One region of the Glutamicibacter sp. NPDC087344 genome, then DNA from elsewhere that is predicted to be linked to it. Evidence: riboswitches for the same ligand, from Rfam matches in the RefSeq annotation. Region 1 holds a riboswitch; each other region holds the start of a gene.

The links. Region 1 has a riboswitch for thiamine pyrophosphate ahead of thiO (glycine oxidase ThiO). Riboswitches for the same ligand answer to the same signal wherever they lie in the genome.
Region 2: linked by a shared signal. The riboswitch ahead of thiM (hydroxyethylthiazole kinase) and the one ahead of thiO (glycine oxidase ThiO) in region 1 are both predicted to bind thiamine pyrophosphate.
Region 3: linked by a shared signal. The riboswitch ahead of ACIOWL_RS11560 (3-oxoacyl-ACP reductase) and the one ahead of thiO (glycine oxidase ThiO) in region 1 are both predicted to bind thiamine pyrophosphate.
Region 4: linked by a shared signal. The riboswitch ahead of ACIOWL_RS09415 (ECF transporter S component) and the one ahead of thiO (glycine oxidase ThiO) in region 1 are both predicted to bind thiamine pyrophosphate.

What each region holds. Positions count from the first base shown of each region.
Region 1 covers NZ_JBIUXY010000008.1:82,164-89,833, forward strand. Annotated here, with positions in the region: gene moeB (molybdopterin-synthase adenylyltransferase MoeB) at 1-101, opposite strand, end outside; gene ACIOWL_RS14965 (thiazole synthase) at 98-943, opposite strand; gene thiS (sulfur carrier protein ThiS) at 947-1,189, opposite strand; gene thiO (glycine oxidase ThiO) at 1,186-2,325, opposite strand; TPP riboswitch at 2,313-2,417, opposite strand; gene ACIOWL_RS14980 (OsmC family protein) at 2,691-3,122, opposite strand; gene ACIOWL_RS14985 (GNAT family N-acetyltransferase) at 3,127-3,591, opposite strand; gene ACIOWL_RS14990 (alpha/beta fold hydrolase) at 3,730-4,602, opposite strand; gene ACIOWL_RS14995 (lysoplasmalogenase family protein) at 4,611-5,279, opposite strand; gene ACIOWL_RS15000 (VOC family protein) at 5,339-6,055, opposite strand; gene ACIOWL_RS15005 (PhzF family phenazine biosynthesis protein) at 6,298-7,134, opposite strand; gene ACIOWL_RS15010 (isocitrate lyase/PEP mutase family protein) at 7,259-7,670, opposite strand, start outside.
Region 2 covers NZ_JBIUXY010000011.1:16,538-24,207, forward strand. Annotated here, with positions in the region: gene ACIOWL_RS17265 (SDR family NAD(P)-dependent oxidoreductase) at 1-135, shown strand, start outside; gene ACIOWL_RS17270 (hypothetical protein) at 182-1,795, shown strand; gene ACIOWL_RS17275 (GntR family transcriptional regulator) at 1,792-2,157, shown strand; TPP riboswitch at 2,195-2,289, shown strand; gene thiM (hydroxyethylthiazole kinase) at 2,279-3,073, shown strand; gene thiE (thiamine phosphate synthase) at 3,066-3,707, shown strand; gene thiD (bifunctional hydroxymethylpyrimidine kinase/phosphomethylpyrimidine kinase) at 3,704-5,131, shown strand; gene ACIOWL_RS17295 (uracil-xanthine permease family protein) at 5,165-6,436, shown strand; gene ACIOWL_RS17300 (siderophore-interacting protein) at 6,433-7,263, opposite strand; gene ACIOWL_RS17305 (ABC transporter ATP-binding protein) at 7,279-7,670, opposite strand, start outside.
Region 3 covers NZ_JBIUXY010000005.1:319,203-326,872, forward strand. Annotated here, with positions in the region: gene ACIOWL_RS11540 (FecCD family ABC transporter permease) at 1-743, shown strand, start outside; gene ACIOWL_RS11545 (siderophore-interacting protein) at 792-1,679, shown strand; gene ACIOWL_RS11550 (esterase family protein) at 1,669-3,000, shown strand; gene ACIOWL_RS11555 (NtaA/DmoA family FMN-dependent monooxygenase) at 2,956-4,293, opposite strand; gene ACIOWL_RS11560 (3-oxoacyl-ACP reductase) at 4,290-5,099, opposite strand; TPP riboswitch at 5,161-5,254, opposite strand; gene ACIOWL_RS11565 (hypothetical protein) at 5,390-6,061, opposite strand; gene ACIOWL_RS11570 (HNH endonuclease family protein) at 6,314-7,015, shown strand; gene ACIOWL_RS11575 (hypothetical protein) at 7,190-7,399, shown strand; gene ACIOWL_RS11580 (bifunctional metallophosphatase/5'-nucleotidase) at 7,601-7,670, shown strand, end outside.
Region 4 covers NZ_JBIUXY010000004.1:385,789-393,458, reverse strand. Annotated here, with positions in the region: gene cls (cardiolipin synthase) at 1-1,220, opposite strand, end outside; gene ACIOWL_RS09425 (aminodeoxychorismate lyase) at 1,430-2,305, shown strand; gene ACIOWL_RS09420 (ATP-binding cassette domain-containing protein) at 2,312-4,636, opposite strand; gene ACIOWL_RS09415 (ECF transporter S component) at 4,633-5,253, opposite strand; TPP riboswitch at 5,318-5,436, opposite strand; gene ACIOWL_RS09410 (DUF4235 domain-containing protein) at 5,512-5,763, shown strand; gene mnhG (monovalent cation/H(+) antiporter subunit G) at 5,828-6,229, opposite strand; gene ACIOWL_RS09400 (monovalent cation/H+ antiporter complex subunit F) at 6,229-6,495, opposite strand; gene ACIOWL_RS09395 (Na+/H+ antiporter subunit E) at 6,492-7,124, opposite strand; gene ACIOWL_RS09390 (Na+/H+ antiporter subunit D) at 7,138-7,670, opposite strand, start outside.

The DNA of each region.
Region 1 (7,670 bases):
TCTTCGCCCACCCCGGGAAGGGTCAGGTGCCTGGAATACCGTGCAAGCTGCGCCGGGTCGAGCCTCTGAACCGGTGCAACCAGCGGCGCGCGCAGGCTCATGAGAAATCGCCGATCAACGTGCGCATCATGCCTTCGCTTGGAGAGGAGGCCAACGCGGCATCACGCACCGGGATCCGCCCGGCCAGCCGGGCTGCGCGCCCAGCGCGCACCGCGTCGCGCATCGCCGCGGCCATCAGCGGCGCATTGTGGGCGCGGGTCACGGCGCTGGCCAGCAGCACCGCGTCGCACCCCAGTTCCATGGCTTTGGCGGCGTCGGAGGCCGTGCCCACCCCGGCGTCCAGGATCACCGGGACCGTAGCACGCGAAACGATGGTGGAAATATTGTGCGGGTTCAAGATCCCCAGCCCGGAGCCGATGGGAGCCCCCGCCGGCATCACCGCGGCAACCCCGGCATCCTGCAAGCGGGAGGCCAAGGCAGGGTCGTCGTTGGTGTAGGCGAACACCTCGAATCCGTCGGCCACCAGCTGTTCGGCGGCCGCGAACAGCTCCAACGGATCCGGCAGCAGGGTGTCTTCATCGGCGATCACTTCCAGCTTCACCCAGTTGGTTTCCAGGGCTTCACGGGCAAGGTGGGCGGTGAGGATCGCATCGCGCGCGGTAAAACACCCTGCGGTGTTCGGCAGCGCCGCGATCTGGTGGCGCTGCAGCAGCTCATACACGCTGGCCGACCCGCCGGCGGAGAAATGCCGAATGGATACCGTGGTCAGTTCGGTTCCGGACTCGGCGAGCGCCTGCTCCAGGGTGCTCAGCGACGTGGCACCACCGGTCCCCAAAATCAATCGGGAGCCGAAGCTGCGTCCGGCCACGGTGAACTGGTCACCCGGCGTGGCCTGCTCGGTGCGGTGCGCGGTGCTGGTGGGTGAGTTCGTGGTGTTTGACATGTTTCAGCCTCCCTGGGCAGCGGTCACGAGTTCAATGGTGTTTCCGGCCGCCAGCTCGCGTTGCGACCAGGCGCTGCGCGGCACCACGGCGCCATCCACCGCCACGGCGATGCCCAGGGTGCCTCCGTCCGCGGCCTGTCCCTGCTCGGTCAGTTCGCGGCCGGTATGCGAGGTGACAAGCTCCCGCACGGTCAGTCCGGGCGCGATCGATAGCGGCGCGGAATTCAGCGTAATTTGGATGCTCATCGGTACATCTCTTTCAGGGTTGGGGACGGCGGGTTGTTGTCAAAACGTGCAGGGTCCACCGCGCGGGTGTGTTCTGGGTGGGTAGGGAGGTCCTGGACCAGGTCGGCGGTCAGCGCCGAGCCGAAGGGGGTGAGCAGCACCCCGTGGCGCGAATACCCGGTGGACACGACCAGTCCCTCGTCCACCCGGCCGATCAGCGGCCGGTCATCCCGGGTTGCCGGGCGGGCCCGGGCGATCACCTCGTTCAGCGAGCAGTCGACGATGCCCGGCACCAGGCGGCGCGCGTTATCCAGCAGCCGGTGCAGCTGCCCCGCGTTAACCGCGTCGTTGCCGTCTTCGCGGCTGCTGGCTCCGAGCACCAGGCTGCCGTCGCCGCGCGGCACCAGGTAGACCGGGTCGCGGTGCACGATCCCGCGCACCGTCCGGCTCAGCAACGCCGGACCCTTTGGTCCTTGCAGCCGCAAAATGTCCCCGTACACCGGGCGCAAGGGCAGTTGGGGGCCGCCGTCCACGGTGCCTAACCCGGTGGCGAGCACCACCTGGTCTGCCTCGATGACCCGGCCGGACGCGGTGCGCACCGCAGCGGTTCTCCCCCGGCGCCTCACAAGTTCCACCGCGCGCTCGCGCACCAGGTGCTCGGCCAGGTGCTCGCTCAGGATGGAAATCACGCAGCGGGGGTCGATCTGGTGGTCTTGTTCGCAGAGCACCGCTCCGGCGATGTTGCTGGCCAGTGCAGGTTCCAGGCGGCGTGCGGCGCTGGGCAAAACTGCCTGGGCGCTGAATCCCAGGGAGCTTTGGAGTTCTACCAGCTCGTGGAGCGCGTCGCGGTCCGCGGGTTCGGCGGCCACCACCAACGTTGAATTCTGAAGATAAGCCGGGCGGCGGCCGGTGGCCTGTTCGATCCGCTGAACGAAGCCGGGGTAGTCCTGGTTGGATCGGCCCAAAAGCTCATGCAGGATTCCATGTCCCCAGGTCGTTTCGGCGGCCGGGGCCAGCATTCCGGCGGCGGCACGGCTGGCTCCCTGCCCGGGGTCCGGGTCGATGACGGTGACCTGGCAACCGCGCGAACGCAGTTCAAAGGCGGTGGACAGGCCGATGATTCCGGCCCCGATGATGGCAACGTGCAACGAAGGCACTTCCTTCCTACGGCGGCATGACCCGCATCAGGTGTGGCGGTCGGCTCGGTGCCCTCTCAGCCTGGTCGGTTCAGGCTCCCGCGGAGTTGAAGTGATTATAGGCATGACCCACCGCACAAAAGCCAACTCGGCGGTGTCCATCAGCGTCATCTTCGGCCTTAAAGCGGCTGCGCGGTGAGCCCAGCGCAGCCGCTTTCGGGCAGCTTCTCAGACAGCTCTGCCCGGGTGGCGCACCATTCGACCGGCGTTTTTCGGCCGGAAACAGGGCGCCGCACCGGGCAGTGAAGCTTTATGTGTTTGTGGTAGCTACCCCTGGGGTAGCTGCCCCAGGAAAGTGGATAGCGCTCAACAGCAAGAACCGATGGCTAGCCGCTGACTTCGCTGGTGACCTTGGCCCCCAGTTCGACGGTGCGTGAGACGGTGCAGTACTTGTCGTGGGAGAGTTTGACAATACGTTGCACCATGCCGGCGGCTTTGCGTCCCTCTTCGGTGTCCGGGAATTTCAGGTCGAAGGACATGTTGATGTCATCCATCCGTCCCGCGCCGTCCTCGCTGAGTTTGTAGCCGGTAGCGGCCACCTCGAATTTATCCGGCTCGCTGCGGCGCGTGGTGGCCACATCCACGTCGATGGCCGAGCAGCCGGCAATGGCCGCCAGCAGCAACTCCACCGGGCTCAGCAGCCCCTCGCCTTGGCCAAATTCAAGGCTCGCACCAGAGGCGACACTGGTCGCCCGGTACTTCCTTGATTCAACTCGTTCGACTTTGACTTCACGCAGATCACGGGTGTTTTCACTCATGGCTCTATCGTGACACGTCCGAGGCTGAAACATTGACATGTCGAAGTTGAATCCGGGCCAACGGATCGGTGCCATCGGCCACCTGATCGACGGCAAACCCGTGGTCGAGGAAAAACGACAAGCTATTGGCGTTCTGCCCGTTGATCTGAATGGTGGTCCCCGGGCACCGGGAGAGGATGTTTTTGAGCAGCGCGCTGCCCACGCCGTGATGCCGATCGTGATGCCGCACCCACAACAGTTCAATCTGCGTCGCGCTGTACGCGGCGAAACCCACGATCTCCGTACCCAGCTGCGCGATCTTGACCGACACACGCTGTGAATAGACCGCTTCCAAGGCATTAGCGACCGCATCGACGTCGGCGGCGGAGAGAAAATCACGGCCGCCCTCGACGGAGTTTCGCCAGACATCCAGGAGTTCTGGTACTTCCTCCACGCTGGTCCAATCACGAAGACTAAGCATCTCAGACATCCTCACTCCTCCCAGCTACGGAATACTCCGCATGTTGTCTCGTTATTTTCCCCTTGTGGGACACCTCAGTGAAGCACGGATTGATAACAAGTCACGACTTATCTACGTGGCGAACAGTGCTGTGTGGGACATGGACTGTTACAACTCGCGTGTCAGGAAGAAACCCTGGACCTTCTCACTCCAGACGGTGAGGTGTTGTGCCACCCTCTCGGGTTGGTCTAGGTGCACGTTGTGCCCGGCCAAGGGAATCACCATGATTTCCGCCGCCGGATACCTGGCCGCAAGTTTCATCGGGTCGGTAAACCCGGTGATGTGGTCCTGTTTTCCGCAGATCATCACCACCGGACAAGCCAGCTGGTTCGCCCGATGCACCGGCAGTTCATTCAAAAAGTAACGTTTGGACAGCTTAACCATCGAACGTAGATTCACCGCGCGAATCCCAGGCAAAACGTGGTTATCAAAGCGTTGCCAGTTCTCAGCGCTTTGAATCACCGCCATTTGCGCGTAGTGTTCCGCGTCGTGCGCCGGCAGGGAATCTAGCAAAGCACGATCTTCGCGCAGAACCCGGCGTTCGGGCACCGTTCGCTCGGCGCGCGAGGGAAAAACCAAGGGAGCAAGTAGCGCCATCCCCAGAATTTGCGTGGCAAACCTGTCAGCCATTTCTTGGACCAGCAACGAACCCAGAGAGTTTCCGATCATCGCAAACGGTCGATCCCCGCACTGCGCGCCGATCAGCTGCTCAAGCCAATCAGCGATTTCCGGTAATCCGCCAGCACCCTGAAGGGCCTCGGTTTGCCCCATCCCGGGAAGATCCACGTAAATCCGCTGAAAAATCCCTGTTGCGTCCAACACCTCATCCAACGGCACCAGGATTCGATGATCAACTCCGTGCCCGTGGACAAGAAACAGTGGTATGCCCTGCCCGACTACGCGTTGCACACCCGGGATCGGAGGCTGGCCAATATTCAGGGTGCGGTCCTTCACAATTTCGAATGGTTCTCTATCCTGCACCGCACAACTTAACGCTCGGTGAGATGCGGACCGGCAGCCTGAACAGCTACACGACCCTTGTCCAAAATAGCGGTCACCAGCAGGTACTGTCCAAGGATGTAGGTGAGCATGATCCAAAAGTCTTGGGCCACCAGGTCAAGATCCGTGAACGAACGAACCGCAATCAAGGAATCCGAGACAAAAAATATTCCACCTCCCAATCCTCCACGCAGGCCCATCCCTGTAGATAACACCGCCATCAAGACCAGTGCCAGGCCATAAACCACCACCGGCACCAGCAGTACCCCGGCCGACGGTGCACACAACACCACCAAAATCCCCAACACCACAAGATACGGCGCCAGCCAGACCGGGTGCCGAATGACCGAGTAACGCCACCAACGGCATAGAAGTACCACGTAAGAAACCTGGGCCACCAGAAAACAGCCCACCATCGTCAAGAAGCTCGCATCCCCGTCGAGCATCCGGGGCAAGGAATCACCAAGCCATGAGAAAAACACAGCGACGAGGGTCAACACCACGATCGTGGAACGTGGTGAGCGGGTACTGGCCAGAACCAACCCGCCTAGCATCGGCATCAGCAACACTTGGGTGACGTCGCTCACCATATGCCCCGGAGCCGCCAACTGGGAGCCCAGATGCAGCAACGAGATCACCACCAGTAGGGTGACCCACACCGTTGACCCACCGCGCCCCGCCGCCCGCCCTAGTTCAGGAACCCACCGGCCCGGCGGCATCAGTCGCCGGAATCCAGGTCAAGTTTGGCCACAGGAACCGGCAACACACAAAACTCGTTGCCTGAAGGGTCCTGAAAGACCCGCCACGGCAAGTCGCCCCAGTCTGGGCAGAGCTCCCGACCGCCGGCTGCACAGATGCTCCTCGCGACCGCGTCCGGATCATCTCCCGGTTCCAGTCGAAGATCCAGGTGCATTGGATTTTTGTCGTACTCACCTTTACTACTAGCCTCGGTGACAAACTGCAGGGACGGGCCTCGACCACTAGGGTGCGACAATCTCGCCGCACCCTGATTACCGTCATTCCTCCATCCGGAGAACTCCGCCCAAAACCGCGCGTCCCCCTGCGGGTCCTTGGATTCCATCCGCATCTGGCTGATCCGCACCCTCGGGCACCCTTCACGGCGCTCGCCGAGGGGTGGCGTGAGAAAAACATTGCCAGCAGGGTCGTGTTCCCGAAGGAGCCCGGGGACCTCGCGCGTTGCTCCTGCGCCCGCCTCGCGGGGTGTATCAAGGATCAGGGTAAGTCGCTGGGCAGAGGGGGACGGCGTCTGAACATGCGGAAAACAAAGATCAAGCACGGGCCCGCCGGCTACGGAGTAGCGTGTTTCAAATCCTTGATCCGAGTCGGTGAGTTGTTCGCAGCCTAAAAGCTCCTGCCAAAAAACTCCGGACTCACGGGGCTCTGCGGCGTCAAAAACAATGTTCTCTAAAAACATGAGTTCACCCTACCGGCCAGCACGACGCGGCGGATAGCAAGCAGCCAAAGATTTTGATCATTCCTGCCCGCGGGGCACCCACCCGCCCCATTGGCGTCAATATCACGCAGTGAAACCGACGCTTTTCGAGATTGCCGGCTCAGCCAATGCCTCCGACCGGCAAACAGCTTGGCTGAACCGATCAATACCGTCCCCGTAATGTGCTGGCAGCCGCGCGAAAAGCACGCAAGCTCGGTCGGCTGCTAGAAGCTGACCTCGCCGCTGATGCAGGTGGTCACCTGGCCGCCAACCCAGATGGTTTCGCCCTCGATGCTCACGTGGACCCGCCCTTCGCAGCCTATGACGCTTCCCTGCGCCGCAATATATCGTTGCGGCGCAATCCCGGTGTCAGACAACCAGCGCGCCAGTCCGGCGTTGAGGCTGCCGGTCACCGGGTCCTCCCACACCGGATCGCCGCCCACAAAGGCGCGCACCTCGAAGTCGGCGGGATGCCCCGCGGGTTGCGGTCCAATCACACCGATGCACAGGGTGCCGAGCTTCGAGGGATCCGGTGCCAGCTCAAGTACCTCGCGTGAGCTCTCCAGCCGCACCCCGATCCATTGCGGGCCGTTCACGATCCACGAACTGTCGAGGATCTGCTCCGGGCCGATACCCAATACGTCTGCCACCTGCTCACGCCTCGGCTCGGCGAGCGGTTCATAACGGGTGAGCGGCGGGGCCTGGAACGCCAGCTGGGTGCCGTCGGTGCGAACAGGCACCAGCCCGGCCCCGCATTTTTGCACCACCAGTCCCGCGTGCTTCGGTTTGCCGCCCATGGCCAGCCAGGCGGCGGCGGAGCCCAGGGTCGGATGCCCGGCAAAGGGAAGTTCGTGGCTTGCGGTGAAGATCCTGACCCGATAGTCGGCCTCCGGTCCGCTTGGCGGCAGGAGGAACGTTGTTTCGGCAAGATTTGTCCACTTCGCGAAACGTTGCATCTGCTCGGTGCTCAGGGATTGTGCATCGTGCACCACCGCCAGGGCATTCCCGCGGTAGGCGGTTGGTGAAAACACATCGACTTCACTATATTTGTGCAGGCTCATCACCCCACGTTAACAGGTTGGCGCGCTCACCCACGACTGCCCCGTCTGGCAGGAATCCGGCCCGGCCGGGGTATTGAGCGGCAAAACCCCGGCCGGCGCCAGCGGCAACAAAACTCTCACACGTTTAGCGCCAGCGTTCCAGTTGCGCGGCGGATTGCTCGGCGAGCCACATCTGCCACAGCGGACCGAAACTCACCCGTCGCACACCCAGCTCACGCAGGGCGGCCAGATCCCCGGCGCCGTGCCCCGTCACCGGGTGTGCTGTCACATTCACCGGGATCGACACCGCCTGCACCACCTGGCGCACCTGGTCCGCGGTGCTCAGCGCCACCGGGTACACACTGCGCGCCCCGGCCTGCTCCAGCAGCACGATCCGGGCTATCGCCTCGCCCAGCGGATCGGCGAACGTCTCGCCCAGCCGGGCGGCATCGGTGCGTCCGTTGATCACAAAATCGATTCCGGCGGCGTCCGCGGCCTGGCGCACCCCGGCGATGTAGTCCGCGTGCTCCTGCCGATCGCGCACCCGGTCGCCCTCG
Region 2 (7,670 bases), on a different contig from region 1:
GTAGGTCGCGTGGGGAAGCCGCACGACATTGGCGACCTGGCGGTTTTCCTCGCGTCGAGCGCCTCGGCATTCATTACCGGGCAGATTATCGTGGCAGACGGGGGACGCACCTCAAAACTTCCGCTGCCGTTCTGATGGCGGATCGAGGCTGGAGGTCCGGCATCACCCGTGAGGCTCGGCGGTGGGTGGCGGCGGTGCCCGTCCTCCTGCGAATACCTTTCTTTTGTATCAATTAGTTGATACATTAACGAGCATGCAGGATATTTCGTCGACCACTTTCGGGCTAGCCCTCATGGCCGGAATCATCTACGTCTGGCTCAGAGCTGTGGCTCGTAACAGGAATTCACCCCCACTGGCTCGCGCCAAATCGCATTCTTTCTGGTGCGCCCTGATCGCGTTCTTCGCCAGCACCTCGACCTCAGGTGAGTCCTTCTGGTCGACCACCGCCGAAAATTCTGCCCAATTCTCCACGCCGGGTTTCTGGCTCGACGTGCTCAGTCCGGCCCTCTGGCTCGGGACCGTGTACCTCATCGGACTCTACAGCTGGCCGCGTGAACTCAAAAGCGTGCGCAGCGCGTCGCTTGAGTCGCGTTCGTTGACCACCCCGATACCCAGACGCTTGCTCGCTACCGTGAGCGTACTCGTCGCATTATCGGTAGCCAGCTTATGGCCCATGCTTCACCAACCGGGTTTCGCACCGGTACCTGCCGTTGAGATTGTCGTCGCCGGACAAATAATGACAATGGAGGCCCAGAGCGGCGTCCTGTCCGGTGAGCGGACACTGCTCTGCTCGGCACTGCTGATTGTTGTGCTGATAGCTACCATGGCGATTCTGGCACTGGTGACCCTGCGCCGCCGACCGTTAAACGGAATCACCCATCACGATAATCAGGTGATACGTTCACTGTGGCTGAACCGGTTGTTGCGCACCGGCGGGTTCCTTTTAACAGTGATCATCGCAGACAATCTCCGTTTTGCCGCGACATCCCCCTGGGCGGAAGTTGCCGACAGCAATTTGATGAATCTCGCAAATGTCGTCATGCTGGCAGTCAGCGCGGTGATGTTCTTTTGGGCGCCGAAATCATCTTTTGAAGGTGAACGTCAACGTGCCGCACGCAACGGGTTCGGACGTGCTCGCGACCACCTTTTGGCCTTGGCTTTTGTCGCCACCACGGTAGCCTTGTTGTCCGTGTATGTTTTCGGTGTGTCCATTACCTACGTCTGGGAGACCGAGGAGTTTTGGGAACGCCCGGTCATCGGCGAATATGCATTCTCCACCCTGCTCGTCATGCTGCTTGCCTCCCTGTCTTACCTGCTGACCACCAGCGCACTGACCTTCTATGGACACTTCATGGCCGGGGCCGCGCGGGATCTTCCACGGCACTCCCGCGCACTGCCCCGTTACCTCTACTGGGTTGCCGGGATACTGGCAGCAACTGGAATCTATCTTTTATTCGCCCCGCCACACGATCCGCAGACGCTGCTGCTCACCGCAACACCAGGGGCAACAGCTGGCGTGATCACGGCGCTTGCAGCCGGCGCTATTGCCGCGATCTGGTGGGTTCGCCATTGCGCGATCCCATGGAAACTCAGTTCGGAGGAAGAGATCTGGTACCGGCAGGTCCTTGAGTTCCGGTTCCTTCGCACGATGTGCAGCGTACTGTTATTGATGCCCACCTGGACTTACGATCTTGGCCCATTGCTCACGGCAATCGGGCTGATTCCCTTCTGCATTCCTTCTATGGTGGTTCTGAATAAACCCACGGCATCAATTCCTTACAGGCAATTTGCATGAGCGCCCAGATCACCGTTGATCTGGACTCGGCGCTGCCGCCCTATGAACAGATCCGCACCCAGATCGCCTCGCTGATCTCGCTGGGCGAGCTGCGCGCCGGAGACAAACTTCCAACGGTGCGCGCGCTGGCCACCGACCTGGGGGTGGCCGCCGGAACCGTGGCCCGCGCCTATAAGGAACTGGAAGCCGAGGGGCTGATTTCGTCGCGGCGCCGCGCGGGAACCGTGGTTAATGAGCTGGCCGGAAGCCAGGTGCTGAACGAGGATCTGGTGCAGGCGGTGGACCGGGTCTGGGAATTAGCCGCGAGCCTGGGGGTGGATGCGGCGACGGTGAAGGCGCTGGTTGAGCGTCGGGCGCGTTAAGAATTTGTTCTTGCGCGCTAACCTGCGTACCCTCGGGAACAGTGACACGGGGTGTCGGAAAAGCCGACTGAGATAAAACCCGTTGAACCTGAACTAGGTCAAGCTAGCGGAGGGATGTCGCATGACTCTACCTGTTGTTGCCCGTAAATACCGGGAAAACTCCCCCTTGGTGTTCTGCCTGACGAACGCCGTGGTCACCAATTTCACCGCCAATGTGCTGCTTGCCTCCGGCGCCGCACCGGCCATGACCGACCTTCCCGGGGAAGCCGGGCCCTTTGCCGCGGCGGCGTCCGCGGTTTTGGTCAACCTGGGCACACCGACCACCGAGCAATTGGCGGCCATCGAAGAAGCCGTCGAGTCGGCGAGCGCCGCCGGAACCCCGTGGGTGCTGGATCCGGTGGCCGTCGGCGCATTGCCGGTGCGCACCGAGTTCGCCCGACGCATCGTGACCCAGCGGCCCACCCTGATCCGCGGCAACGCCTCGGAGATCATGGCGCTGGCCGGGTGGGAGTCCGCAGGGCGCGGGGTGGACTCGCTGGACAGCGTGCATCAGGCTATTGCCGCCGGACGCGAGCTGGCCGTGAAATACGGTTCGGTGGTTGCGATTTCCGGTGAGGCCGATGCGATCATCGATGCGCGGCGCACCGTGCTGGTGCACACCAACGGCATCGGGCTGACCCGGATCACCGGGGGCGGCTGCGCCCTGGGTGCGGTGTGCGCGGGAATGCTTGCGGTGCATGAGGACCCCTTCGAGGCCGCCGTGGCGGCTCACGGGTTCTACGGCCTGGCCGCCGAAAAGGCGTTGCAGGCAAGCACCGGCCCGGGCAGTTTTGCCGTGGCATTCCTGGATGCACTGGCGGCCGTTGAGCCCGCCGACCTTGAGACCCTGAATTGTGAGGAGAAGAACCATGCGTGATCTTGGAGCCTACCTGGTGGCGAACACCGCCAGCTGCACCCCGCACAGCACCCTTGAGGTGATCGAAGCCGCCGTGGCCGGCGGGATTCACTGGGTACAGCTGCGCGCCAAGGACGAAAGCGCGCGCGAATTCTTCGGGCTGGCGCTGGCGGCCGCGAAGCTGACCGAAGGCAAGGCGGAACTGCTGATCAACGACCGGATCGACGTGTTCCTGGCGGCCCGGGCCGCGGGTGCCGCGGTGAGCGGCATCCACATCGGGCAGAAGGACGTGCCGGTGCGGTTGGCCCGCGAGCTGATCGGCCAGGGGATCATCGGGCTCAGCGCCTCCACACCGGAGCAGATCGCCCAGGCAAACGCCGACGCGCAGTTCATCAACTATCTGGGGGTTGGCGCGGTGCGCGCGACCCCCACCAAAAAGGACCACCCCACGCCGCTGGGTCTTGACGGGTTCGCCCACCGGGCGTCGTTAAGCGACCTGCCCTGCGTGGCGATCGGCGCGGTGACTGCGGATGACGCCGCGGCTATTCGCACGGCCGGCGGCGCCGGGCTGGCCGTGGTGCGTCCGGTGTGCCAGGCCGATGATCCGCGCGCCGCCAGTGCGCTGCTGGTGTCCGCGTGGGAGGGGGCTAAATGAAAAACATCCTCTCCATTGCAGGCTCCGATCCGTCCGGCGGCGCCGGGATCCAGGCTGATCTGAAGTCGATCGCCGCCAATGGCGGTTACGGCATGGCGGTCATTACCGCGCTGACCGCCCAGAACACCCACGGGGTCAGCGGGGTGCAGGCAATTGGCGGTGAGTTTGTCACCGCGCAGCTGCAGACGGTTGCCGCTGATGTGCGCATCGACGTGGTGAAGATCGGGATGCTGGCCAACCAGGAGATCATCAACGCGGTGGCCGACTGGCTGGATACCCTCAGCGTCCCGGTGGTGCTCGACCCGGTAATGGTGGCCACCAGCGGCGATGCGCTGCTGGAGGACGCCGCGGGACTGCACCCGTTGCTGCAGCGGGCCACGGTGATCACCCCGAATATCGCCGAGCTCGGCGCCCTGCTGGGTGCCGCCCCGGCGCAGGACTGGGATGCGGTGCTGGAGCAGGCCGAACGTTTGGCCGCCGAGCATCAGGTGCTGGTGCTGGCCAAGGGCGGGCACCTGTCCGGGCTCCAATGCCCGGATGCGCTGGTGGCGGCAAGCGGGGTGCTGGCCCAGTTCAGCTCGCCGCGGATCGCCACCGAGAACACCCATGGCACCGGGTGCACCCTTTCCAGCGCGCTGGCAACCCATTTCGCCGCCACCGGGGACTGGGTCCAGGCCCTGGCCGCGGCCAAGGGCTACCTTGAGCGGGCCATCGGCGGAGCCGATGAACTCCAGGTCGGTACAGGGCACGGCCCGGTGAACCACTTCATCGATTTTTTCCCTGGCGCCGATCCGATGGCCGCCTGGTGGGAGGACATCGCGGTGCTGCGGGCGGGAATCGATGAGCTGCAGTTCATCACCGAACTGGCCGACGGCAGCCTGGAGCGTGAGAAGTTCGACTACTACCTGGCGCAGGATGCGTTGTACCTGCAGCGTTACGCGCAGGTGCTCGCGCAGGCCAGCGCGCTGGCTGACGAGCTGGATTCCCAGCGTTTCTGGGCCAAGGGCGCCGGGGAAATCCTGGAGGGCGAGCTGCAGCTGCACCGCAGCCACCTGGGCCAGGGTTTGGCCAACCCGTCGGCCACCACGCTGAATTACGTGAACCACCTCTCCTCCTGCACCGGGAGCTACCCGGAGCTGATCGCCGCGATCCTGCCGTGCTACTGGCTGTACCAGGACATCGGCAAACGCCTGGCCGCGGCCAATCATGCGGGCCACCCTTACGGGGACTGGCTGAAGACCTATGCCAGCGTGGAGTTCGATGAATCCACCGCGCAGGCAATCGAGCTGGTGCGCGATGCCTGGAAACGTGCCGATGGTGCGCAGCGCGAGCGGATGCGCCAGGCGTTTATCCGTTCTTCCCAGCATGAGCTGGCGTTCTTCGCGCAAGCCCATGAGCACAGCGTAGAATTCTCTACGGCCTAAAACCCGTTGGGGCCGCGATATCTGGAGGAACGCATGAGTTGGCGCATTCACGGTGACGGCAAAAGAATCACCCCTGGTGAAGTTGTTGCCCCGGATGAGCGGCTGCATTGGCCGCAAACCATCTCCATTGGCACCCAGCACATCCTGGCGATGTTCGGCTCCAGCATCCTGGTGCCCACCCTGACCAAGTTCCCGGTAACCACCACGTTGCTGTTCACCGGGGTGGCGACCATCTTGTTCCTGCTGATCACCCGCAACAAGGTGCCCAGCTACCTGGGTTCGTCCTTTGCGCTGATCGCCCCGGTCCTCGCCGCCACCAAGGCGCATGATATGTCCGCGGCGCTGGGCGGCATTGTGATGACCGGGGCGCTGCTGTTCATCGTGGGTGTGGTGGTCGCGAAAACCGGCACCGGCTGGATCCATTCGTTGATGCCTCCGGTGGTGATGGGCACCATTGTGGCGCTGATCGGCCTGAACCTGGCCGGTTCCACCCTGAAGCCGATGCAGCACTATCCGGTCACCACGTTTTTGACGGTGATTGCCACGGTGCTTGCCACCGTGGTGTTCAAGGGCCTGCTGGGACGCCTGTCCATCCTGGTGGGTTTGCTGGCAGGCTATGCGATCGCGCTGGCGCAGGGCCAGGTCAACTTCGCCAAGGTTGGCGAGGCGGCCTGGTTCGGCCTGCCGGTCTTCAACACCCCCAGCTTCCACCTGGACACCGCCTTGCTGTTCCTGCCCGCGGTGTTTGTGCTGATCGCGGAGAACATCGGGCATGTGCGCACCGTGGGGGTGATGACCGGACGCGATTTATCTTCCTTCAACGGCCGCGCGCTGATGGCCGATGGCGCCGCCAGCATGGTGGCGGGTTTCGGCGGCGGCTCGGCCACCACCACCTATGCGGAAAACATCGGGGTGATGGCCGCCTCCCGGGTGTACTCCACGGCCGCCTACTGGGTGGCGGCGATCGCCGCGATCGCGCTGGCGTTCATGCCGAAGTTCGGCGCGCTGATCGGCACCATCCCGGAAGGGGTGATCGGCGGGCTGGGTATCGTGCTCTACGGCATGATCGGCATCGTGGGTGCGCGGTTGTGGATCGAGTCAAAGGTTGATTTCAGCAACCCGATCAACCTGATGACCGCGGGCACCGGGTTGATCATCGCGATCGCGGTGACCGGTGCGCTCACCTTCGGGCAGTTCCAGCTCGGCGGCATCGCGCTGGGAACCATCGCCACCCTGGTGGTGTTCCACCTGATGAGCTTCGCGGCCAGACTGCGCGGAAACACCGAGGTGCAGCACTCCCGCTAGATCTGAAGCTCCAGGTCGTCGAGTTCCGCCGAGCCGGACCCGGCGGCCAACAGCTTGGAATACGCCTCGAGGCGCACCTGGTCGATGCGGGTGTTCGACACCCCGCGTTTCCAGTAGCCGAACACCGCGACCCGGTCCTTGCCCAGCTGGGCCCGCTGCCGGAAAAACGAGCGGACCTCACGCATGTCATCACGTTCCCCGGCGCCCCAGACCACCAGCGATTCGGGGTGCTCAAGGCTGCGCAGCTCGCGGCCGAACCCCTTCCCCGGTTCGATTCGCTCCAGGATGAAGTGCTCCAGCTGCGGCAGCTCGTCGAAGGCCAGCTGATCGGTGGTGGCGACCCACCCGCGGCCGCGAAGCTGCGCCGGGGCTTGGGCCAGCAGCGAATACAGCGCGGGGATCGCGGTGGAATCGGCGAAAACCACGGTGTCACGGCCCTCCGCCGGCGGGAAGTGCACGTGGGGGCGCGGACCGATGATATTCACCTGGTCGCCAAGCTGCAGGGAATCCAGCCAGCGCATCATGGGGCTGTGCTCGCCGTGGCGAACGATATCCACCTCGATGTCATTGCTTCCCTCGATCACCCGGCGCACGGTGTAGACCCGGGCGGTTTGCTCGAATCGTTCATCCAGCAGGAAACGGAATGCCACATTGGGGCGCAGCCACAGGGGTTCCGTGTCCAGCCCCGGCAGCCGCAGCACCAGCCGGGTCAGCTCTTCACTCACCGGCAGGATCTGTGTCACGCTGGCCGGCACGTGCTGCAGGCCTTCGCGGTGATCGGCTGATTTCAGCGCTTCATGCTCGATCAGTGGGGTGTTCTCGCTCATCGTGTTCTCCTCGGGTTATGAGTTGATTGGTTCGGTAATCCGGGCACGCGGAATGACCAGCGGCCTTCCGGTTTCCGGGTCTTGGATGATCCGCGCGTCTAGGTCGAAGACCTCGCGCAGGGTTTCTTCTGTCAGCACCTGCTGCGGGGTGCCGCTGGCGATGATGCGCCCATCGCGCATGGCGATCAGCTCCGTGGCGTACCGCGCGGCCAGAGCCAGGTCGTGCAGCACCGCGATCAGGGTGCGCCCGCTGCCGCGCAATGCCTGGCACAGCTCAAGCACCTCCAGCTGGTGGGAAATGTCCAGATAGGTGGTGGGTTCATCAAGCAGCAGCACCCCGGTCTGCTGGGCGAGCACCAGCGCGATCCAGGCGCGTTGGCGTTGGCCGCCGGAGAGCTCCTGGACCT
Region 3 (7,670 bases), on a different contig from region 1:
GCAACCCGCTGGGAAGCCCGGACATTATCGGTTTCACCACCGGTGCGGCGACCGGCGCGGTGGCGCAGATCGTCCTGTTTAATGCCGGTGCCTGGGCCACCGGGTTAGCGGCCATGATCAGCGGGTTGCTCACCGCCCTGGCGGTCTACCTGTTGTCCTTTTCGCGCTACACCACCGGCGGCCAGCGCCTGGTCATCATCGGCATCGGACTGGGAGCCATGCTCGGTGCGGTCAACACCTTGCTGCTGTCCAAGGGCGACTCGGACCTGGCGGCCCAGGCCAACCTCTGGCTCTCCGGCTCGCTGGGCGGACGCAGCTGGGCCGATGCCGCCTTGGTCGGTATCACCCTGGTGCTCTTGCTGCCGCTGCTGATGATGCATTCACGCAGCTTGACCCTGCTGGAAATGGGAGACGACACCGCCCAGGCACTGGGGGTTCGGGCCGAGGCGGTCCGCCGGATCACCATTTTCGCCGCCGTGTGCCTCACCGCCGCAGCCACCGCGGCGGCCGGGCCCATCGCGTTCGTCGCTCTGGCCGCGGGGCAGATCATCCGCCAGCTGATCGGCAGCCGCACCGTTCCGATTTTGCCCGCGGCACTCACCGGGGCGCTGCTGCTGGTCGCTTGCGATGTCATCACCCAAAACCTGCCGTTGCAGGCACAGGTGCCCATCGGCCTGGCGACCTCGCTGGCCGGCGGGCTGTACCTGCTCTGGTTGCTGACCCGGCCGCAAACCCGAACCTGATCCAACATTTTTATCCCTCATCCCACCCCTCGTCCCACAAGGAATCAGATGCCCGCCAACGAAATGATCGTCGAAAAAATCGTCGACTACACCCCGCACATGCGCCGGGTGATTTTTTCCGGACCCGGGGTGGCCGATTATTTGGCTGATCCGCCCTGCGTCCCGAACATCAAAATCTATTTTCCGCGCCCCGGCCAGTTGCTGGACCAGCCCGGCGAGGATGAGCGCGGCCGGTGGATCTTCACCGGCGACCAACGCTCCCGGGTGCGTACCTACACGGTGCGGTGGATGAACGAAGCATCCTCCCAGCTCGCCATCGATTTTGTCCGCCACGGCGACGAGGGGCTGGCCAGCGCCTGGGTCGAACGGATTGTCCCGGGGGACGTGCTCGGGGCCTTGGGCGGTGGCGGCCGGGTGCTCAAACCCGGTGGCTACGCGCTGATGTTCGGCGATGAAACGGCGCTCCCGGCGATCAGCGACACGCTGGAGCAGATGCCGGCGGATCAGGTGGGGCAGGTTTTCATCGAGGTCCACAACGAGGCGGAGATCCACGAGCTGGCGAAGCCGGAGGGGGTCCGCGTGCAGTGGCTCCCGCGCGGCCAGGCGGCCGCCGGAGCAACCCGGCAGCTGATCGAGGCCATGGAAACGCTTGAGCTCCCGGCGGAGCAGGTGGCCGCCGAGGAGATCAATTTGTGGGTGGGCGCGGAATCCCAGGTGGTGCGTTTCGCCAGGCAATGGGCCGCCAAGGTTGGGATCGCCAAAAGCAATCGGCTGATTATCGGCTACTGGCATCTGGAGATGAACGAAGTCGCCTACGGCAAGGACTCGGATCACGATCGGGTCCATGGAGAGATGGATTTTGAACGCCCCGGACACGAAGCCCACCGTCATGAACACACCCACGAGCACGAACATGAGCACACCCATGAGCACTAATCCCACTCGGCCGCGCCCCGAAGCACGCGGCTCCGGCGCCAGCATCCCGCGGGTCCCGGGATTTTTCGCCGCCTCGCTGACCGATGCGGGAATCACCGCAGCCCTGGCGGCGATCGACCGGGGCGAGGTGGCCTACCCGCTATTTGATCGCTGCCCTGAATCCGCGCAGTTGGCGCACGTGACTTTCTTGTGGCGCGATGAACCCGGCATGGACCCGGCAACGGCGGTGATCCTTTCCGCCAATGCGCTGGTGGATCACGAAAATCTGGACTCCAGCGAGTTCGAACCGGTGCGTGAGGGGTTGTGGTCCATCACCCTGATGGTTCCGACGGATTGGATCGCGTCCTACCGGATTACCGTGCACCGCGGGCCAGGGGCAGCTTTATGGCGCGCAGAAACCGAACGCCGCGCGGTCCGTTTGGCCGCCGATGCCGGCGGGCCGGACCCGCTGAACCCCAGACTCTACGCCTCCATGAACGGGGGCCCGGTCTCCGTGGTGGGCGGTCCGCACGCCGTATCCAATGAACATCTGGCGGCCGCGCAACCTGCGGCGCAGCACCGTGGGCCGTCGATCGGCGGGCAGGGGGCACCGCAGCCACCGGTGCCCGGCTCCGAGACCGCCGGGCACCCGCGGCTGTCCCATCATGTGCTGTGGGATGAGAACTGCCGCCGCGAGCGAAATGTGTGGGTGTACCAACCGGAGGCCGGCTGCCTGGAGCCCGGGGAGAAAACCCCGCTGGCCATTGTGCACGACGGGGCAACCTGGGTGCGCTACCTGAATATTGCCTCGTCGCTGGATCGCGCCATCGCCGCCGGGGCGCTGGCCCCGATTCACGTGATGTTCATCGACAGCACCAATATCGAGCTGCGCAGCGCGGAACTTCCGGTGGCCGCAGGCACCACCCGTTCCGTGGCCGAACAGTTCCTGCCGTGGGCGCGCACGTATTTCGAGGTTTCCCAGCTGCCCGAGCAGACCGTGGTCAGCGGCTCGTCCTTCGGTGGCCTGGCCGCGGTCCATGCGGTGCTGGAATACCCTCAGCTGATCGGTGCGGCGTTGGCCCAATCGCCCTCGTTGTGGTTTGCGGACCTGAGCCAGGCGCTGCGCGAGGTGGACCCGCAGGTGCGGATGATTTTCCAGGCCGGGCGCTATGAATCCTCGATCATTGATTCCTGCGTCGAGGTGCTTGAAGCGCTGGAGGGCAGCGAAGCCCACACCCAGATCGATTTCCAGCCGCTGAGCGGCGGGCACGACTGGGCGTGGTGGGCTCCGATGCTGTTAAACGGGCTGTGCCAGTTTTTCCCTGCGGACCGGTCTGGGTAGCCCAAGGTTTTCCCTCAGGGTGCGGTGCTCGTAGGCGGTGCGGAACCGCCCGCGGCGCTGCAGCTCGGGGATCACCAACTGGACAAAATCGTCCAGCGAATCCGGCAGGCTCGGCGGCATGAGGTTAAAACCGTCGGCGGCCCCGGAATCCAGCCATCGCTCGATCTCATCGGCGATCATGGACGGGGTTCCCACCATGGTGCAATGCCCTCCCCCGGCCGCCAGCAATCCCAGCAGTTCACGCACCGTCGGCTGGTGGATTTCAATCAGCCGCAGGATCGTGGCATAACGCCCGGCCGGTCCGCTGAACTGCTCCAGCGGCGGCAGGGCAGGCACCGGGGCATCCAGCTCCCAGTCGCTGGTGTCCTGCTGGATGAACACCGCCAGCTGGGCCAGGCTCTGCGCGGTCGGCAGCAGGTTGTTGAGCCGGCGTTGTTTCTGCCTGGCTTCCTCCAGAGTGTTGCCCACGTACGTCACCAGCCCCGGCATGATCGCCAGCGCCTGCGGGTCGCGCCCCATTAGTTGCGCCCGGGCGCGCACATCCCGGGCGTATTCCAACGCCATCTGCTCATCCGCGGCCACCGAGTAGATCCCCTCGGCATGTTTAGCCGCCAGGTCGCGGCCCTGCCCCGAGGATCCGGCTTGGAAAATCACCGGGGAATCCTGCGGGCCTGCGGGGAGATTCAGCGGGCCGCGTACCGAAAAATGCTCACCGGCATGATTGATCTCCCGCAGCTGCCCAGCATCCGTAAACACCAAGTCGCGCTGGATCTGCAACGCGTCGCGCGGATGGGACTCGAAGAGCTGGCGCAACACGGTAATGAATTCGTCGGCTCGCCCGTAACGGTAGCCGTGGTCCCCCAGGCTCTGCCGCCCGTGGTTCTGGGCCTCGCTATCCCACATGCTGGTCACGATATTCGCTCCCGCCCGTCCACCTGACAGCCTGTCGAGGCTGGCCAGCATCCGGGAGGCGTGAAAGGGGCTGTAGAAACTGGAGGACACCGTGCACACCAAACCGATGCGGCTGGTGTGCTGGCTCAACGCGGTAAGCAGGGTGAACGGTTCGAAAAGCCAGGTAGGTCCGGCCGCCGCGGCATCCGCGCTGACCGCCTGCGAATCCGCCAGGAACACCGCATCCAGCAGGCCGCGTTCGGCCAGCTGCGCCAACTGCACGTAGTACCCGGTGTCGGCGAGCTGCTCGGCGTGGGAATCCGGCGCGCGCCATGCCGCCTGATGGTGGCCCGCACCGTAGATAAAAAGGTTGAACCGGGCCTGCTTGAGTGCCCGGCTCATCCCTTGACCAGTCCGCCGTCGACAATCAGGTTCTGCCCGGTCACCCCGCGCGACAGCGGTGAGGCGAAAAAGAGCACTGCATCGGCAAGTTCGGCGGGGGTGGTCACCCGGCGCAGCGGGGTGCCGGCGGCAATCATGTCAAAAACTTCGTCCGGGGTGGTGGCCGAGGCGTCGGTGGTGCGCAGCAGTCCCCCGGAGACCATATTCACGTTGATTCCCTCCGGCCCCAGGTCGTCGGCAAAGGTGCGGGTCAGGGACAACAGCGCCGCTTTGGTGGCGGTGTAATCGTGGTACGGGACCACGGGGTGCTGGAAGAGGTTGGTGCCGATGTTGATGATGCGTCCGAATCCGGCTTGGCGCATGCCTGGCAAAACGGCCTGGATCGCCGCGACCGGGGCGAGCACCGATCCGGTGAACTGGGCGGTGAGGTCGGCGGCGGAAAGCTCAGCGGCCTTGGGCCGGGCATCTCCATTAAAGGAAAAATCAACCAGCGCGTTGTTCACCAAAGTGGTGACCGGCTGGCCAAAGTGCTCTGCGACGGTGGCGGCGAGCGTCTCCAGCTGGGTCCGATCGCGGACGTCGGCCTGGACTGCCAGCGCCTGGCCGGGGAATTCGGCGGCCAGCTCTTCGGCGGCCTGGGCGGAGCTGCGGTAGTTGATCACGACCTTCGCCCCGGAACGCAAAAATGCGGTGCTGATTGCTGCGCCAAGTCCGCGGGCTGCGCCGGTGACCAGAATCAGTTGCTCATTCAGCGGCAGGGCGGTATGTACGGAAGGTACGGCTTCGGTGCTTAGTTGTGCGTTCATGGTGCTCGAACTCCTTGAGGTTATTTCAAGGCGAACGGGACCCCGGCATAGATGCGTCGCATCACGGTATCCAGGACATTCCCTTCGCCAGTACTAACTGGATCAGGTTCGACGGGTTTTATCTCAGCCGCATGGCGGCACCCCGTGTCACTATCTCCCATTAGTACCACAGTCCCTCGGGCACGGCGCAACAGATGTCCGGGCGAAACGCTAAACCAGCTTGCCAATCGGCTTGAGGTGCACAACTCAGCAACGGTTCCCGTGCGCTGTCCGGGTGCTGAAAACAGCCCTTACTCCTGCCCACCAGATGTTTGAAACAGATTCAGTTCGTAGGAACCGACAGTCTTCGGCTCGCCAGAAATCACAACGTCGTAAAACAATTCGTTGCCAGTGAATTCGAACTCATCCGTAGCCACTGCTGCGGGAACGTTACAGGCCAGAGAGATCATTTTGCTCGGCTCGGAGTCAAGGTCCAGATCCAGGTTCAGCTCAGCTTGTTCGCCGTACATGATGACTCGGGCGGTGGCTTGGCCAGTCCCCCAACACCCGAATTCCATCTGGTAGGTACCAGGCGCATCCACCGTGCCACCAATGGACATGGAATCGTTGACCACTTCTTGCGCCCCGGTTTCATCGGTAAATACCGTGGAGCGGAAGAACCCTGACATTCCCATCACAAGGTTTTCCGAGTTTTCGCGTGCCTCCAACGGGCCAAAGACCGCAGCGGTGTTCACAACCTGTGACTGCAACTCGGAAAAGAACGGAACCCCGTCCTGGTAATACTGCGCATACGGGTCGTCGGGATCAGCGAATGTTTCATCGTAACTTTGCTGCTCGGAATCCCACGCCGTCGCGGGGCTGCCATTCCCCTGCGGATCAACCATTTCCAGTTTTGATACTGGTGTAGTGCAGGCACTAAGTATCAGCACCCCGGCCGCCAGCGGAAACACAAACTTTTTCACAAGAACATCCAAAACAGTCAGACTCTAACTTCAAATTGACCATATTTCGATAACTGAAATAAAACAAGACTTGTCACAGGGCCCAATGGACACAAATTGATAACTCTTCAGATTCAGCCATCGAGCGTCGAGAACAGGATCACATCCGAATGCCGTGTAGCGATGCACCGTTTCGTCGGTAGGCGCACATAGGGTCGACAGGTGGGCTCGGAACGTCGAACCCAGCATTAACTCAAGGAGAACCACCACAGCATGCGAATCTCGCACCGCATCCTTTCAACAGCCCTCATTGCCGCAACACTGGGGCTTGCCTCCTGCGCCTCGCTCACGTCTACGGATTTCACCGGGACCAATGGCGCGCAGGCCGCCGCGCCATCTGCGGCCGACAAGGAAACCTACACCGAAGCCTTGGAAGAATTGGAAGGCATCGACATCAAGGGACGAGCCCCGAAAACCGGGTATTCTCGCGAGCAGTTCAGCAACGGGTGGAAGGATCCGGACAACAACGGTTGCGATGCACGCAACGATATTCTTGCCCGAGATCTAGTGGATGTTGAATACAAATCCGCCCGGGTTAACTGTGTTGTATTGAGTGGAACCTTCCACGATCCCTACACCGGCAAAACCATCAACTTCGAGCGCGGCCAAAACACCAGCACCGCGGTGCAGATTGACCATGTGGTCGCCTTGTCCGATGCATGGCAAAAGGGTGCGCAGAAGTGGAGCGAGAAGAAGCGGCTGGAGTTCGCTAATGACCCGCTGAACCTCATGGCCGCCGACGGGCCGACCAACGCCTCCAAGGGCGACAAGGACGCGGCAACGTGGCTGCCGCCAAACAAGGACTTCCGCTGCGACTATGTGGCGCGGCAAACCCAGGTTAAGGCCAAATACGGCGCGTGGATGACCCAGGCGGAACACGATGCCATCGCAAAAATCCTGACCGCTTGCGTGTAGTCGCCGCTTCCAGCCTTGGCCGCACTCCGCCTCAAGGCTGAGCGAAACCTCGGAAGATACCACTATGGTTGTATGGTCAAACAGCTGGAATTATGGCATTATGGATGTTATTCCAGCTGATAGTGAATTGCTTTCGCGATAAATTAGCCAAATTCGACTCTACAAGGGTGTGCAATGAAGACACGATTGATCGGTACGGTGCTGCTCTTGGCGAGTGTCTGCCTTTTCGTGTTTTCCCTTGACGGATCACAGCGGCCCACGGCAACGGCGTGCTGGGTGATCTCCACGGTCATGTTCATTGCCGCGGCAATGCTGCTGCTGGGAACCATCGTAGGTTCCTCCTCGGCCACCGACGCAGGATCATCCCGTCGGCGCCAACGCTGAGACCCGCATCAGCAAAATTTTCTGGCCCGGCTCACACGAGCCGGGCCAGAGATGTTTCAGGCCGAAATCTCGGATGCCGCAGGCACCGGCCATACCCGTAAAGATCTGCTTTATACACAAAATTCACGTTCAAGCATCGACAGGTTCACTTTGATGCGATAGATATAAAGGAAGTCACACGCTTAACTCTGAGGAGAATCTATGCCTGCCATCAGGCGGATCACGAATATTTCGCTGACTTCCCTAGCCACGGCTTCATTGCTTGCCGCGG
Region 4 (7,670 bases), on a different contig from region 1:
ATGGGTGCCGGGTACCGGTGAATCCGTACTCCGGCCTCCAACAGCTGTTGATAGTAGGACTGCTGTGCATGGTGGACCAGAAACTGGTCTCCCTCTTCGCAGACGAACAGGTGAACTTCCACCCCGCGTTGGGCCGCGGTGGTGATGGCATAAAGCAGTGAATCATCCGGGACAAAGTACGGGCTGGTGATCATCAAACGTTCGGAGGCCGAATAGATCAACGTATTAAACAACCGCAGGTTGTTCTCCCCGCCGAATCCCGGTCCACTGGGCAGCACCTGAGCCAGCGTGCTTCCCGGGCGGTCATCGTAGGGCAGCGGATGCCGCGCCTCGGTGATGTCGACCAGCACCTCCTGGCCGTCGTCTTCCTGCCACCAGTCCGTCGCGAAGGTGATGTCCAGGCTGCGCACCACAGGACCCTCGACACGCAACATCATCTCCACCCATTCGCGCCCCACCTTGTGCGCGGATTCGCGTTTGTAGCCAGGCTCAATGAGGTTTTGGCTGCCGGTGAACGCCACTTCACCGTCAATTACCAAGATCTTGCGGTGATTACGCAAATCGGGCCGACGCCAGCGGCGGCCAATCAAGTCAATCGGCAGCATAGGACGCCAGGTGATACCGGAACTTTTCAGCCGTTTTTTGAAATGCCGGTAACCGGAGACCCGCAACGTGCCCAGATGATCAAAAAGCAGACGCACATTGACCCCGCGTTGCACCGCTGCCTCAAGCGAGTCCAACACCGGGTCTACGTAGTCGGGGTCATCACCCATGATGTAGAACTGGATGTGCACGTACCGTTTGGCCTTATCGATTTCCTTGCGCATGGCGTCCAGCGACCCGCGGTAATCGGAAATGACTTCAACGGTATTCCCGCCTTCCAAGGGCATGGCCCCCAGATTGCGGTTGAGGATGACCGCCGATTCCACCCATTCCTCCTTGGAATGGAATTCCTCGGGCAACTGCATATGGGCCGTGCCGCGCATGATTTCATCGTGGGCGCGTTTTTGTTTTTCCAAACGGCGCCGCGAGAGCCGCGGATTGGCGAACAGCCAATAGGCCACCAGGCCAACCACCGGAATAAAAAAGATCGCCAGCAGCCAAGCCATGGCCGTGGTAGGGCGGCGGTTTCCGGGGACAATGCCGATCATGAAGTATCGGATCACCAGTTCGGCCGCGACCAAAACGCTCCAGATGGCGCCACCTATCTGAAGCAGCATTTCATTACTCGGCCACACCGCGGCACCCCCTCATCTCAACACCCGATGGTGTCTACGGCTGAAACGCCGCACCCCACCGCGGCAGCGGCAGACGGAATCATCTTTGCTTAGCCTATCTAATCCCCGGCCGCTTCTTGGAATATCGTGAATGACAGGTGTTATTGCGACTCCATCAGCGTCACGAAGCGGAAATTCGATAACCTTGGACAATGAGTTCACTTGTATTCCTTGATCCGGCTTACCCCGCTGGACGGCTTGCCGATATCACCGCGCCCCAACTTCCTGTCACTTTGCAGGGTGTGAACCGTGGCGACGGAGTTTTTGAATCGATGCTGTACACCCAGCAAACCGTCCGCAAGTTCGAGGCGCATCTGGCTCGTCTGGCGGTGTCGGCCGAAACCTCTGATCTTCAGATTCCCGACGAACGGAGCTGGCGTGCGGCGGTGGATACCGCAATCGCCGAATTCGATGCGACCGGCGGCGCGGAAGAAGCGGTGGTCAAACTCGTTGCGATGCGCGGCGAGTTGGATCTCGACCCGGCCGTTTGCTGGGTCACCGTCAGCCCGGCACCGCGGGTCGGCATGGAACAGCGCGAATCAGGCGTGGATGTGTTGTTGCTTGACCGCGGCTACGATTCAAAACTCGCCGAACGTGCGCCATGGCTGTTGATGGGGGCCAAAACCCTTTCCTACGCGGTGAATATGGCGGCCCTGCGTTACGCCCGCAAACACGGCGCCCACGATGTCATCTTCACCTCGGCCGACGGTGTGGTGCTGGAAGGGCCGACCGCCACGGTATTGCTCGCGCAGCGCGACGGCGAGACTCGACGCCTGTTAACCCCGATGCTTGAGACCGGAATCCTACCGGGCACCACCCAAAGCGCCATCTTCGACGCGGCACGGCAGGACGGCTGGGAATTGGGCTACGGGCCCTTGCGTCCCGAAGATCTCTACCAGGCAGACAGCGTGTGGCTGGTTTCCTCGATTCGACTGCTCACCCCGGTGCGCACCTTGGATGCCAAACCGATCCGGATGGACGCCGAGCTGCATTCACAGCTCAGCGCCCTCACCGATTCGATTCGTTAACCTCGCTTACCAGATCAGGTTGTAGGTTCCGACCCAGATCGCGGTGAAGATCGCCGCGGCGCCAATCAGGAACCCTGCACCCAGTACCGCACCGTCACGCCAGGTAAAGGTGGCGGTGCGGACCCAGGTGCGTTCCCCGGTTCCGAATCCCTTGGCCTCCATGGTGGTCGCCAGCCGTCCGGCACGCCGGATCGCCTGGACCAACAGTGCGAGCAATTGGCCAAGTTTCGCACTCACCTTCTGGCGTACGGTGCCCAGATTTCCAATCCCGCGGGCTCTGCGGGCCAGGGTGAGCGTGGTGAATTCCTCAACCATCAACCCCAGCAGGCGCATCCCGGCCAAGGCCCCCAGCACAAAACGGTGCGGAACCTTCAACTGCTGCGAGAGTGCGCCACCCAAGTCGCTGGGATTTGTGGTGGACAGCAACAGCACCATCGGAATCGCCATGGCCAGGGCGCGCAGCCCCGTGGCGATACCCCCGGCCACCGAGCCTTCAGTGATCTGGAAAATTCCCAGATTCACCAAAACCTGCCCCGAATCCTGCCCGACCAGGGCAATGCCCCAGGCAGCCAGCAACCCGGCAACCACCAGCGGCCAGCCACGCCGGAAGAACCCGGCGATGCTCAGCCCCGCCAGCGGAAGCATCAACAGCGTTACCGCAATCACGACCGTGGCCGAAACCCAGTCGACCGTGCTGATCAGCGGCAAGGTCGCCCCGGCAATCGCACCGAACTTCGCCAGCGGGTTGATTTTTGCCAGCCAGCTCTCCCCCACCGGAGCATCGAGCATGGGCGCCTTCACGGCAACCGCCTTCACCGGTTCGGCCGGTTCAAGCACTACCTGCACGGCACCCAATGCCTTGGCAAACTGCTCATCGTGGGTCACCGCAACAATGGCGGTGGACTGCTCAAGTTCTTCGATGAGCAGCTGGGCAAGCTCGCGCCAGGTGTTTGCATCCTGTCCAAACGTTGGTTCATCAAGGATCACCACTTCCGGTGAAGCGGCCAGCACGGTGGCCACCGAGAGCCGTCGTTTCTCCCCTCCGGAGAGGGTGAACGGATTTGCTTCGGCCAAATCCTGCAGCCCCAAGCGGATCAGCAGCTGCTCGACGCGGGCATCGACCTGTGCTGGATCGAACTTCGTTTCACCCTCCGAACCACTCCTGGCACGCACGGGAGCGAAAGCCAATTCTTCACGCACACTCTGCGTGACGAACTGGTGTTCGGGTTCTTGAAACACGGACCCGATCCGGGCAACCAGCGCGCCGGCCTTCCAGCTGAAAGGCGAGGACGACAGGCCATCGGCCAGCGCCTCGTTGGCCGCGAGCTTCCCGGAGACCGGCTGGAGCAAACCTCCCATGGTCAGTGCGAGTGTTGACTTGCCCGCACCGTTCTCGCCCCGGATCACCAGCGCCCGGCCGGCATGCAGTTGCAGGTCGACCGGGGCGGTACGCACCGCGTGCTCGCTGCGTGCGCACACCAAACGGTCCAGTTCCAGCAATGATGCGCCCGGCGCCGTCGGGGCTTCGGAGGTCTGCGGAACAAACCCGGGAATCCAGATCCCTGCCTGGGCCAGTTCGGTGCGCAAGGGCTCATCGCTGAAGAGCGCCTCGGGGTGAACATCATGGGCAACGCCGCCGCCGGGTTTCAGCACCAGCACCCGATCCACGTGTCCTGCCCACGCATCCAAACGGTGTTCAACCACGATCAGCGTGGCGCCACTGGCTTCAACCGCGTTGATCACCGCATCACGCAAGGGCGGGATGCTCTGCGGGTCGATATTGGCCGTCGGTTCATCCAGCAGCATCAGTCCCGGACGCATGGCAAGGATGCCGGCCAGGGCCAGGCGTTGTTTTTGCCCGCCCGAAAGCGCCTGCGTGCGGTGCTCAAAGCCCAGGGCGCCAAGCCCCACCGCTTCAAGGGCCTGCGGGATGCGCTCGCGGATCTGCTGCGGGTCGACACCAAGGTTCTCGGCGCCGAATGCCACATCGTCGCCTACCCGGCTTTGCACCACCTGGGTCTCGGGGTCCTGCTGCATCAGCCCCACCGGATGCCGCCGTGCGAAGGCATCATGCCCGCCGACCAGCAGCTCGCCGCCAAACCCCGTGTCATCCTCACGTTCAAGAACCCCGGCCACTGCGTGCAACAGCGTGGATTTGCCGGCCCCCGACGGGCCGAGCAGCAGCACTTTTTGCCCCGCCGGGATCGCTACGTCCAGCCCTGCGATGGCTGGCCGCTCGCGTTCGGCATGATGCCAGGTGAAACCGTTGGCGTTGATCGAAACCCCGCCAAGAGCCAGGGAGGCCGCCTGCTGGTCGGCGGCGGCGCTCATGGGCGCCCCGCAAAGGCCGGTTCCAGGTGCGCCCGGCGGCTAGCCAGGGCGCTCAGCGCCCCGGTACGGGCCAGCGCCCGGGTAATCCACCAGGACAGCAGGCCGGCCACCAGCAGGCCGGAGAAGGCCGTCGCACCGACATGGAACAGCTTCATTCCCTGCGTGTATTCTGCGACGCTTCCCACCACATAGGCTTCGCTGACACCGGCGAACACCCCGGCGCCCAGGCCGGCGAGCAGCGCCACCGCCAGGTTCCATTTCCGGTAGCGGAACAGGGCGAATACCAGCTCCGCGCCGAGACCCTGGACAAGGCCTGAAATCAGCACCGGCATGCCCCAGTGGGTACCGAGCAGCGCCTCGACCACGGCGGCCAGCATCTCGCAAAAAAGTGCCGCCCCGGGTTTGCGAATGATCAGTGCACCGAGCACCGCGGGGAACAGCCACAGGCCGGTAAGCAGGGCGGTAGCTGGCGGGAAGGCGGTAAAGGCCAGCGAAAACAGCCCGTAGCTGGCGGACCACACCCAAAAAACGACACCCGAGGCGACGGCGATCACCGAGGCGATCACAATGTCGACCACACGCCAGGTGCTGCGCTGCGATGGTTTCGTGTTACTCATACGTTGTCCTCCTAAATCAGGAGGGGGGACGCACAAAATCATGGCGTGATTAAACGCCTCTGCGCATCCGAGATGCTCGACTTCCTTCGCCGGTACTAGCCGGAGCAGGTTCGAGGGTCTGCGATCTATCGCACTCTCAGCGTCTTTGACCATCAACGGCCTGACGCTCCCCTGTCGGAATAATTACTGCCCACCCACCATACCGCAGGTAAGCTGGGCAACGGAACGAAAAGTCAGAACGTTGAACGAGAGGTCCACATGAACGCAGTACAAAAGCTCATCGCCACCGGCATTTCCCTGGGCGCAGGATTCATCGGCAGCAAACTGGTCGATCAACTGTGGAAGGGGTTCACCGGAAACACGGCCCCGCGCAAGGGCAGCGAAGAAGCGGCCGAGGCTTCCCTGCGCCAGGCGCTTTCCTTCGCCATCTTCTCCGCCGTTGTCGCAGCTGTCATCCAGGTACTTGCCGACCGCGGCACCAACAAGGCGATCTCCAAATTCACCAAATAGCACCCGTAACACACGTGAGCCACAGCCCGGCGGGCTGTGGCTCACGCGTGTTGGTGTTCCGGCACTATTTTTCCTCGGTGGGCGGGGAATCGATCGTATCGATGGCACCGGTGCTGGGGGCGGAAGACACCTTGTCAACGACCAAACGCAGATCGTCGGAGAATAACGTCTCCTTGGCCGCGTGTTTGGTGCGGTACCCGGAACGGCCGATCATATGCGCTGAGACCGGCGCGGTGAGCAGCTGCATCGCCCAGGCCAGGATCAGCACCGGAACGATGGCCCAGCTGCGCAAATGAATCGCCAGGCCCGCGAAGATCAGCAGGAAACCAAGCACCTGGGGTTTGGTGGCCGCGTGCATTCGGGTGAGCATGTCGGGAAAGGCCAACAGGCCGATCCCGGCGATCAGGGACATCAGGCAGCCGAGAATCAGCAGGACGGCAACAAGAAGGTCAACAAAAAGATCCATTAGGCGTTCCTCTGATCCGACACGTAGCGGGAGACCGTCACCGAGCCGACAAAACCGATGGTGCAGGCAATGACCACAAACAGCAGGTAGTCGGTGTGGCGGTTCAGCGCCATATCCAGGCACAGCGCGGCGGAAATGATCAGCAGCATCACATCCAGGGCCAGTACCCGGTCGAGAATCGACGGGCCTTTGACCACACGGAAGAGGCAGGCGACCGCCGCCAGGCCAAGCATGATGCCGCAGATCCAAACAACAATTCCGATCATGCTCGTGCCTTCTTCCTTCTCACGCTGGGGCTGCATTCGCTCTTGATTGCCTCGTACTCGTCATGGCTGCCGATCGCCATGATCAACCGGCGCTCGATGTCGCGAATATTCTCGCGCGCTTTCTCCACGTCTTGTGCCGAATTGATGTCGATGTAGTGCAGGTACAGCGTCGAAGAGCTGCGATCCACGTCCAGCACAAACGAGCCCGGAATCAACGTCAAGACGTGCCCCACGGTCATCACGATCAGATCCGAGTCGGTACGCAACGGCACCGCAATCACCGCGCTGCGGGTTTTTTTGCCCCGCACCAGGGCCAGCGCGGCCACGTGGGCGCTGGCGGCAACTACCTGTCCCAAGAACCACACAAAAAGTTTGATGCAGTACCAGATGTTGATCCGTCCCGAAAGCACCACCGGGGGCAGCGGGAACAGGGTCACGATCACCAGGGCGATGATCGCGCCGAAGAGCAAATTTCCCGGGGTGAAGTCCGCCCACAGCGCACCCCACACAAAAATCAGCAGCAACAACAGCGGCCATTCCTGTTTCAGGGTGGCGCGGTGGCGTACCCCGGCGGTGTCCAGCGCGTCATCGATGCGCTGGTCGCGTGGTGTCATGTTTTTATGAGGCATGTGATCCCTCCGCTCAGTAGTTCAGGATGGCAGTGATGTACGGTTCTTGAGCGATCAGCTGCGCGGCCACCCGCTGGCAGAACTCAAAAATTGGTCCGGCGAACACCGTCAACGCGATGCCCGCCACCACCAGCGAACCCGTGGCGTAACGCATGCCCCATGGCAGCGCCTCGGATTCCAGCTCGCGGGCCAGCTTCAGGCCCAGGTGCGGTGCCTGCGCCCCGCCGGCCGCGGTTTGATCTGCCACCTTCGCCGCTTCGTCGACCAGCTGAGGGTTCGGGATTTCCGCATCGGCGGCGCGGCGCCAGAACATGCGCGCCCACACACGGATGATCGCCAGCAGCGTCAGCAAACTGGTAAGCAGCCCGGCGGCGATCACCACCCAGGTCAACGCGTCGGCGTCCTGGGCCGCGGCATGCAGCAGGCCGAACTTCCCCAAGAACCCGGAGAACGGCGGGATCCCGCCCAGGTTGATTGCGGGGATAAAAAACAGCAGCGACAGCGCCGGGGAAAGTTTGGCCAGCGACCCCAACCGGGTCACGTTGG